Regions from separate parts of the Pseudomonas sp. B21-031 genome, predicted to be linked through region 1. Evidence: riboswitches for the same ligand, from Rfam matches in the RefSeq annotation. Region 1 holds a riboswitch; the other holds the start of a gene.
The links. A riboswitch is a leader RNA that binds a small molecule or an ion and turns the genes downstream of it on or off. The one in region 1 is predicted to bind thiamine pyrophosphate.
Positions count from the first base shown of each region.

Region 2: it holds a riboswitch for thiamine pyrophosphate, as region 1 does, so the genes downstream of both, thiC (phosphomethylpyrimidine synthase ThiC) here and LOY53_RS13190 (TenA family protein) in region 1, are expected to answer to the same signal.

Region 1 is NZ_CP087181.1:2,966,679-2,971,666, forward strand. It holds gene LOY53_RS13180 (ABC transporter ATP-binding protein) at 1-917, shown strand, start outside; gene tenA (thiaminase II) at 1,044-1,703, opposite strand; gene LOY53_RS13190 (TenA family protein) at 1,706-2,353, opposite strand; TPP riboswitch at 2,433-2,547, opposite strand; gene LOY53_RS13195 (Ig-like domain-containing protein) at 2,791-4,988, shown strand, end outside.
Region 2 is NZ_CP087181.1:5,415,215-5,420,202, reverse strand. It holds gene LOY53_RS24260 (LysR family transcriptional regulator) at 1-291, shown strand, start outside; gene waaA (lipid IV(A) 3-deoxy-D-manno-octulosonic acid transferase) at 303-1,574, shown strand; gene LOY53_RS24250 (TolC family outer membrane protein) at 1,726-3,162, opposite strand; TPP riboswitch at 3,324-3,430, shown strand; gene thiC (phosphomethylpyrimidine synthase ThiC) at 3,591-4,988, shown strand, end outside.

The sequences.
Region 1 (4,988 bases):
AACACCTGTGGCATACCCCCAGCCACCCCTACACCCGCCAGTTGCTCAATGCCTCACCCCTGGCACGGTTGCAGCAGCGTCGTACTCGCCCGGCCGATCACCCTGCGGCGCCCTTGCTGCAGGTCACTGGGCTGCAGCGGCGCTTCAACCGCCAGGGGCCTGCGGCCGTGGCGGATGTCAGTTTCAGCCTGCCTCGTGGCAGCACCACCAGCCTGGTTGGCGAGTCAGGCTCGGGCAAGTCCACCACTGCGCGCATCATCCTGGCCCTGGAACAGGCAGACGCAGGCAGCGTGTTGTTCGATGGCGAGCAGGTGCTTGGCGCCAGCCGCAAGCAGTTACAGGCCTATCGGCGGCGGGTGCAGTTGGTGTACCAGAACCCTTGGGCTGCACTCGACCCGCGGCACAGCCTGCTGGACATCATCAGTGAGCCGCTGCGCGCCTTCGCCATCGGCAACCGGCGCGATGATCGCCAGCGGGTGGTCGAGCTGCTGGGACGTGTCGGGCTACCTGCCGACTTGCTGCAGCGGCGCCCTGGCCAGTTGTCCGGTGGGCAACGGCAACGGGTCGCCATCGCCCGTGCGCTGGCCGCCGAGCCGGAATTGTTGGTACTGGATGAGCCGCTGTCAGCGCTGGACGCACCGGTGCAGGCGCAAGTGCTGGAGCTGTTGCAGACCTTGCAACGCGACCTGGGCCTGACCTACCTGTTCGTCTCCCACGACCTCGCCACGGTACGCGGCATCAGCGACCAGGTGCTGGTGATGAACCAGGGCAGGCTGGTGGACCACGGGCCTACCGAGCAGGTATTCGAGCAACCAGCGAGTGAATACACACGCCGCTTGCTGGCGGACATGCCTGGGTGGCGAGGCCTACAGCCGGCACCCCCAGCCTTGCCTTCCCGTCATGCGCGATCCGGGTAGGAGCAGCCTTGTGCTGCGAAGAGGCCGGTGAAAACACCATTAATCTTCGCTGCTGCCACTGGCCTCTTCGCAGCACAAGGCTGCTCCTACCTGGATTTTTCAATGATCAACGAGGGCCATTGATCCCTACTTCGCGCCCTCCAGCCCCATCTGCCAGAAATCGGCCTCCAGGCTCGACGCCTGGCCAAAGATCCCTGCCAGCTCCACGAAGCGTTGTTCGGTCATGCTCCGCGCGGCCAGTTCATCCAGGTGCTTGCGGGCATTGGCCGCCACCTGCTGATACCCCTCCCCGGCATACTCAGCGATCCACTCACGGTAAGGGTGATCGCTCAGGTCACCAATCCGCTCAGCCAACGTCCGGCCAATTTCCGCATAGCCGATCACACAGGGCGCCAGCGCCACATGCAGCTCCAGCAGATCGCCGGCGGCGCCGCAGTCGAGCACATAGCGGGTATACGCCACCGTGGCCTGGTGCTCCGGTGCGGCCTGGATATCGGCCTGGCTCAGCCCCCAACGCGCGCACAGGCGCAGGTGCAACTCGGTTTCGTCGAGAATCGCCGCCAGCCCGGCCTGGGCGGCGCGGATGTCGGCCGGCAGGCGGCTCTTGTAAGCGGCCAGGGCCCAGGCGCGGGCGAACTGGATCAGGAACAGGTAGTCCTGCACCAGGTACGTCCGGAACGCCGCCTCGCTCAGCGTGCCTTCACCCATCTGCTGCACGAAATCATGCTCGACATAGCGGTGCCACTCGCCCGTGGTGGCGGCCTTGAGGCGATCGAAAATATCCATGCTCACGCCTCCCCCTCGTAGACCGCATCGAAGAAGGCCAGCTCCAAGGCCACGGTACGCAGATAGAAATCGGTGCTCAGCTCGGCTTCCTGCGGCCCGACGCGGTCCAGCTCGGCCTGCAGGAAGGCGACAAACGCCTGGAACGCGGGGTTGTCGTGCAAGGTGATCCATTCGGCATGTACGAAGTGTTCAGGCAAGGGTTTCGGCGCCTTGAGCGCCCAGTCCAGGTACAACCCTTCGGCGACATTCAATACTGCCAACGCGGCAGCGTATGAGCGGGTTGCCGCCGCTTCGCGCATGATCGCCTTGAAACCTGCGGTCGGCGCAGTGTCCGCGGCTTCTACACGCTGCGCCGGGCTGACGTCCAACGCCTCGAAGGCGCGCAGGAAATAGGTGTTCTCATCGCTGGAAATCATCCCGGCGAACTGGCCGAAGCGCAGGCGCGCCTCGAAGGTGTCCGCGGTGGCGATCGCAGCGCCGAGCAGGGTCAGGAAGCTGTCGAGAAAGCGGTGGTCCTGCACCAGGTAGCGGACCATGATCGGGTTTGGCAGGCTGCCGTCGCACAGTTGGCTAACGAAGCGGTGCCCGACGGCCGCCGACCAGGTCGGCTCGCTCTGACGGCGCAGGGTTTGCGTGAAGCGTTCGGTCATGATGCTGTCCTCTGCAAGGGGTGACAGCGAGACCGTTGAAGCTGGCATGGACTGGCCTCGCAGTGAGGCCGGCAAAAAGGCAGGTTTCAAGTCCCATCCCTTCGCCGGCATGATCCGGATCAGGTTCGAAGGGTCACCGCGCTGCAACGCTCAGCGGTTTCTCAGCCCGTTGCCGGGCTCCCCTTGGTGGCCCACAGGTATACAGCAGGTAGGAAGGTGCTGTCACGCCCCAAACAGTGGGCCTTGGGTGACCCGCTAGTGGGTGCCTGTCCCCAGCCCCGGCACGCCATTATTTAGCGCGACTCAGGTTTTTAAAGGATTTGTTTAACAAAGCATTACCGAAACATCTGTTGGCACAGCCGTTGCTCAGGCCCCTTCACCAGGCAAAACGCCATTGATGGCCCCAAGCCATAACGCCGCGAGCGAGGCACCAGGCAATGAAAACACCTGCCGTGAGTCACCCAACCAGGCACACATTTAAACTGTCTGCCGTCACCGTGCTGATGCTCAGCCTTGGGCTGAACCCGGCAATCGCGTCTTCCCTCGATGACGTCGGTCAGCCGCCGCCGACCGACCCTTCGGCCTACACCGACCAGCCGGACGACCCAAACCCGGCGTTGCTCAACCTGTACAGCTTACCGGAAGCCAACGAAGGCTCGTTGGAACTCACCGATGGCGTCCACGGTGACCGTTCGACCGTACGCCAGGACAACGTGCTACCGCCCGCCATGCAAACGTCTGATAAATACCCTACCAACGGCAAGCCCAGCCCGCTGTTCGGTGCCCAGCCTTTTACCCAGCAATTGCTGCTGTTCGAAGAATTCGGCCCAGAAAAACTCGACCCAAGCATCCCGGCACCGGACCTTACCTTCCCCGTACCAACCTTAGGCGCGGCCCCGGCACAAGACCCGAATGTGGTCGCCCGCAGCGGCCCCAGTGGCACGGCCCTGGAAGCCTTCCTCAAGCAACCGGGCCTGTACCCATTCCCTACTCAGTTCTCCAACGTGCTCGACCGCAACCCGTGGAAAGCGCAGATCGAGATGTTCCTCAACCGCCACCCGGTCGGCTCGCCAGCTGAAGGACGCCCACCAGGAAAGGGCTGGTCCCATCAGCGTTGGAACGAGTTCTACCCTCAGGCCGCGTTCAAGACCGCCCAAGCTGGCGCACGCATCAACCTCGGGCTGCGTGACCGCAAGCAAATGCACAACTATGCGGTCGGCGAGTTCGCGCCGGGCGGGCTGTACTACCAGACTTCGGACATCCCCACCACGCTGGGCACCACCAAGGGCATCGACACCCGCTTCCACCCAAGCTTCCCTCTGCAAAACCACAAATCGCTGTGGACCTTCGACGGCACCTTCCCGCCCAAGCTGCTGATGGTCCGCTATGGCCAGCCGATCTTGATGCGCCATTACAACGCCTTGCCGATCGACCCTTCGGCCAACGGCGGCTTTGGCCTGCACACCATCTCGACCCACGAGCACAACGGCCACTCCCCGGCCGAAAGCGATGGCTTTGCCAACGCCTACTTCTTCCCCGGCCAGTATTACGACTACCGGTGGCCAGTGCAGTTGGCCGGTTACGACACCATCAACACCCGGGCCCAAGACCCGCGCGCCGCGTTCCCCTGCTCACCGGGCGAAACGCTGTACGTCAACGACGCCTCGCCGGGCCTTAAAACCTGCGAAAACGGCAGCATCAAGATTCGTGGCGACTGGCGCGAAACCATGAGTACCCACTGGTTCCACGACCACATGATGGATTTCACGGCGCAGAACGTCTACAAAGGCAACGCCGTGATGATGAACTACTACAGCGCTTTGGACCGCGGCAACGAGGCTCTGCAGGATGGTGTCAACCTGCGCTTCCCCAGTGGTTCGGCCATGCCGTGGGGCAACCGCGACTATGACGTCAACCTGGTGATCGCCGACAAAGCCTGGGATGCCAATGGCCAATTGTGGTTCAACCCGTTCAACACCGACGGCTTCCTCGGCGACCAGATCCTGGTCAACTGGCAGTACCAGCCCAAGCTGAAAGTACGGGCGCGTAGCTACCGTTTCCGCATCCTCAATGGGTCGGTGTCGCGCTACTTCAAATTTGCCGTGGTGCGTGAAATCGCCGGCAGCAGCGGCGAATTCAAAGGCCCGTCCGGCTCCAACGTGTCGTATGCCCGCGTGCCGTTCCACATGATCGCCAACGACGGCAACATCATGGAACATGCCGTGCCATTCGACGGCACCCTGGACCTCAACGGCGACGGTGACCTCAAGGACAACAACGGCATTATGCCGCTGCAAGGCATCGCCGAGCGTTACGACATCATCATCAACTTCGCCAAGAACGGCATCAAGGCAGGCGACAAGCTGTACTTCGTCAACCTGATGGAGCACCAGACCGGCAAGGGCCCGAACCAGGCCATTTCCCTGGCCGATGTGCTGTCGGAGAAATACAAGGCAGTCATCAAGCAGACCAGCAAGGGCCCGCAGTGGGACAAAGGCGACCCGGTGGTGGGCAAGTTCCTGCAACTGCTGGTGCAGCCCTACAGCGGCCAGGACCTGAGCATGGACCCTGTCGCCTATGAACCGGCCAAACCGGGCAAGGCCGCAGGCCTGAAAATGATCCCGCTGACCCTCGA
Region 2 (4,988 bases), 2.4 Mb from region 1:
ACCCCGCAACAGAGTGGCTACCCCGGCGGCGAGGCGATTAGCCCGCAGGTCTGGCGTGCCGACAGCTTCTACGCCATGGCCGAGCTGCTGATGCGCGGCCTGGGCTGGGCGTGGTTGCCCCGGCACGTAGTCCAGTACCCCACTTACCAGGCGCACATGGTCGAGCTCGCCAGCGAGTGGCGGCCGCCGGCACTGGTCGTAGAACTGGCCTGGCGCCGTGACGAGCCACTTGGGCCGGCTGCGCAATGGCTGGCCGAGCGCTTTGCAGTGCACCTGCGCGCGATCGGGTAAACTTCGCCGCCATGAACAGAACTCTTTATACCTTGCTGTTTCACTTGGGCCTGCCACTGGTTGCGCTGCGCCTGTTCCTGCGGGCGCGCAAGGCACCGGCCTATGGCCAGCGCATCGGCGAGCGCTTTGCCTTCAGCCTGCCGCCCATGCGCCAGGGCGGCATTTGGGTGCATGCGGTGTCGGTGGGCGAAAGCATTGCCGCCGCGCCCATGGTACGGGCGCTGCTGAAGGCCTACCCAGGCCTGCCGATCACGCTTACCTGCATGACCCCGACCGGGTCCGAGCGCATTCGTGCGATGTTCGCCGATGAACCGCGTGTGCAGCATTGCTACCTGCCCTACGACCTGCCGTGGGCGGCCGGGCGTTTTCTCGACCATGTGCAGCCTAAGCTGGGCATCATCATGGAAACCGAGCTGTGGCCGAATCACATTCACCAGTGTGCCAAGCGTGGCATCCCGGTGGCGCTGGCCAATGCGCGGTTGTCCGAGCGCTCGGCCCGTGGTTATGGGCGTTTTGCCAAGTTGACCCGGCCGATGCTCGCCGAGATGAACCTGATCGCGGTACAGACCGAAACCGAAGCGCAACGTTTTCGCGACCTGGGCGCGAGCCCTGAATGCGTGCAGGTGACCGGTTCGATCAAGTTCGACCTGAAGGTCGATGACCAGTTGCTGCCGCGCGCCAAGGCGCTGCGCGAGCAATGGGGCGCCAGCCAGCGCCCGGTATGGATTGCCGCCAGCACCCATGAAGGTGAGGACGCGCTGATCCTGCAAGCACATCAGAAGCTGCTGCAGGTGCATGGCGATGCGCTGCTGATCCTGGTGCCACGCCACCCGGAGCGGTTCGATGCAGTGCATGCCCTGTGCAGCGAGCAGTTCACCACCGTGCGCCGCTCTGCCGGCACCCCGGTCGATGACCAGGCCCGCGTGCTGCTTGGCGATACCATGGGCGAGTTGCTGTTCCTCTATGCCTTGGCCGACATCGCCTTCGTCGGCGGCAGCCTGGTCGCCACCGGCGGCCACAACCCGCTCGAGCCCGCAGCACTGGCTTTGCCGGTGATCATGGGGCCGCATGTGTTCAACTTCCTGGAGATCAGCGCGATGCTGAAGGACGCCGGGGCGTTGCAGCAGATCGAAGATGCCGACGGGCTGGCCGAGGCGGTGCGGCGGTTGATCGAGTTGCCGCAGGATCGTCAGCGCATGGGCGAGGCGGGCAGGGCGGTGATGCGGGCAAACCAAGGGGCATTGCAGCGCTTACTGGATGGGCTGGGCGCGCTTATCCGCTGACGCCTGCATTGGTTTTCCTGGCCCTATCGCTGGCACGCCAGCTCCCACAGGGACTGTACATGGCTTGAGGCCAGTGAAGAGCCTGTGGGAGCTGGCTTGCCAGCGATAGGGCCATCAAAAACAACCCGGCCTGTGAAGTGTCCCTCCTAGCTCAGGGCCTGCGCTCGAAGTTCTTCGCCGCCGCCGCCGCCAGGTCCGGTGGCAGGAAGTCCTTGTCCGGGTTGTAGTCAGGCTTCAGGTAGCGCCCGAGGTCTTGCAGGTCTTGCGGGCTCAGGGTTCCCGCGGCCTGCTTCAGGCTCAGGTTGTCGAGAATGTAGTCATAGCGGCTGTTGTTGTAATCACGCACCGAGGTGTACAGCTGGCGCTGGGCGTCGAGCACGTCGACGATGTTACGGGTACCGACCTGGTAGCCGATTTCGGTGGCTTCGAGCGCGCTCTGGTTGGAAATGATCGACTGTTTGCGTGCCTGCACCTGTTCCACATCGGTGTTTACCGCGCGGTGCAGGTTGCGGGTGTTTTCCACCACCTGGCGGCGCAGGCTTTCGCGCTGTTGTTCGCTCTGGCTCAAGCGCTGGTAAGCCTCGCGCACTTGCGAGCTGGTCAGGCCGCCGCTGTAGATCGGGATGTTCAGTTGCAGGCCGATGCTGGTCTGTTCCACATCACTGCCGTAACGCACGTTTGGCTGCGCGGGCGAGTTGGTGAAGCCCAAGCTGTCGTTATCGCCTTTCTGGTATTTGGCGACCGCATCCACGGTTGGGGCATGGCCGGCCTTGCGCTGGCGCAGGGTTTCTTCGGCGGCATCGACGGCGTAGTTGGTCGCCAGCAGGTTGAGGTTCTGGCGGGCAGCGGTTTCTACCCAGGACTTGGCGTCATTGGGCATAGGCACCTGGATCGGCAGGGTGTGGACCACACCTTGGATCGACGAGTATTCGCGATTGGTCAACGTCACCAGCGCCTCGAAGGCATCCTGCACCTGGCGCTCGGCGATGATCCGGTTGGCTCGGGCCGTGTCGTAGCTGGCCTGGGACTGCAAGACGTCAGTCTTGTCGGAAAGGCCCACATCGAAACGTTCGTTGGACTGGTCAAGCTGGCGCTTGAAGGCGGATTCCTCGGCCTTGGTCGCGGCCAGGTTATCCTGGGCCCGGAGCACGGCAAAGTAGTTTTGCGCGGTCTGCAGGATCAGGTTCTGCTCAGTGGCAGACAATTCCAGCGCCGCCTGTTCGTTGACCGCCTCGGCCGCCTGCAACTGGAACCAGCGGTCGGCACGGAACACCGGCTGCGCCAGGGTGGCGCTCCAGGCGTTGCCGCTGCGGTTGGCGGTGAGGGACGGCTCGTCGAGCTTGGTGCGAGTGTTCATCATCTCGGCACCCGCCGACAGGTTCGGCAGCAGGCCGGCGCGGGCCTGCGGAACGACTTCGCGGCGGGCGCCATAATCGGCGCGGGCTGCCGCAAGATCGGCGTTGTTGTCGACCGCTTCCTGGTAGACGCTGACCAGGTCGGTTTTAACCGTCATGGGCATTTCTGCTGCCCAGGCCATTCCGTTGGACGCACAAGACACGGCTATCGCCAGTGAGAGTTTGCGCAGCATAGAGGCAATCCTTGTACGAAATATAATTACTGAACTGTTGAGTATCGAGCGATGGGCCAGTGTAGTGCCATGCGCCCCCGGCAACAATCGCCCAGTGCGCCTTTCATCATCACCCGTATTTACCCGCTTGGCTTTGCCGACCACTCCAGTCTAGACTGCGCATGTTCTTGTCGGGGTGCCTTGAAGCAAAGGCTGAGATCGCAAAGTTGCGGATCCCGTTGAACCTGATCAGGTTAGCGCCTGCGTAGGGAACAAGATTGCTCGCCTTCCCGGGGAGCCTCTTGTGCCAGGTCCGGGAATGTCTCAGCTGCAAGCAGCTCACGGCACCCCCATGTATCCGGCACTGCACACCCGTAAAGGGGTGCGTCCGCGTCTTTCAGGTTCTCCCCGACATTCCATCCGCTAGGAAGCTGTCTGGAGAGCCCGTGATGAGCAAACAAGAAAAAACGATCAACCTCAGCGAATCGGCACAAGTCGATCAGCAATCCGTGCAACCGTTCCCCCGTTCGCGCAAGGTCTATGTCGAAGGCTCCCGCCCGGACATCCGGGTGCCCATGCGCGAAATCAGCCTGCACGACACCCCTACCGATTTCGGCGGCGAGACCAACGCCCCGGTGCTGGTCTACGACACTTCTGGCCCCTACACCGACCCTAACGTCATCATCGACGTGCGCAAAGGCCTGGCCGACGTGCGTTCGGCCTGGATCGACGCGCGTGGCGACACCGAGCGCCTGGGCGGCTTGAGTTCCGACTTCGGCCAACAGCGCCTGAACGATGCAGAGCTGGCCAAGCTGCGCTTCAACCACGTGCGCAACCCGCGCCGCGCCAAGGCGGGCGTCAACGTCTCGCAGATGCACTATGCCCGCCAGGGCATCATCACCGCCGAGATGGAATACGTTGCCATCCGCGAGAACATGAAGCTGCAGGAAGCCCGCGCCGCCGGCCTGCTTGACCAGCAGCACGCGGGCCACAGCTTCGGCGCCAACATCCCGAAAGAAATCACCCCCGAGTTCGTCCGCGAAGAAATCGCCCGCGGCCGCGCGATCATCCCGGCCAACATCAACCACACCGAGTTGGAGCCGATGATCATCGGCCGCAACTTCCTGGTGAAGATCAACGGCAACATCGGCAACAGCGCCCTGGGCTCCTCGATCGAGGAAGAAGTGGCCAAGCTGACCTGGGGGATTCGCTGGGGTTCGGACACGGTCATGGACCTGTCCACCGGCAAGCACATTCACGAAACCCGCGAGTGGATCATCCGTAACTCGCCCGTGCCGATCGGTACCGTGCCGATCTACCAGGCCCTGGAAAAAGTCGGCGGTGTCGCTGAAGACCTGACCTGGGAGCTGTTCCGCGACACCCTGATCGAGCAGGCCGAGCAGGGCGTGGACTACTTCACCATCCACGCCGGTGTGCTGCTGCGCTATGTGCCGCTGACCGCCAAGCGCGTTACCGGCATCGTCAGCCGGGGCGGCTCGATCATGGCCAAGTGGTGCCTGGCGCATCACCAGGAAAACTTCCTGTACACCCACTTCGACGAAATCTGCGAGATCATGAAGGCCTACGACGTCAGCTTCTCGCTGGGCGACGGCCTGCGTCCGGGCTCGATTGCCGACGCCAACGATGCTGCGCAGTTCGGTGAGCTGGAAACCCTCGGCGAGCTGACCAAGATCGCCTGGAAGCACGACGTGCAGTGCATGATCGAAGGCCCGGGCCACGTGCCGATGCAGTTGATCAAGGAGAACATGGACAAGCAGCTCGAATGCTGCGACGAGGCGCCGTTCTACACCCTTGGCCCGCTGACCACCGACATTGCGCCGGGTTAC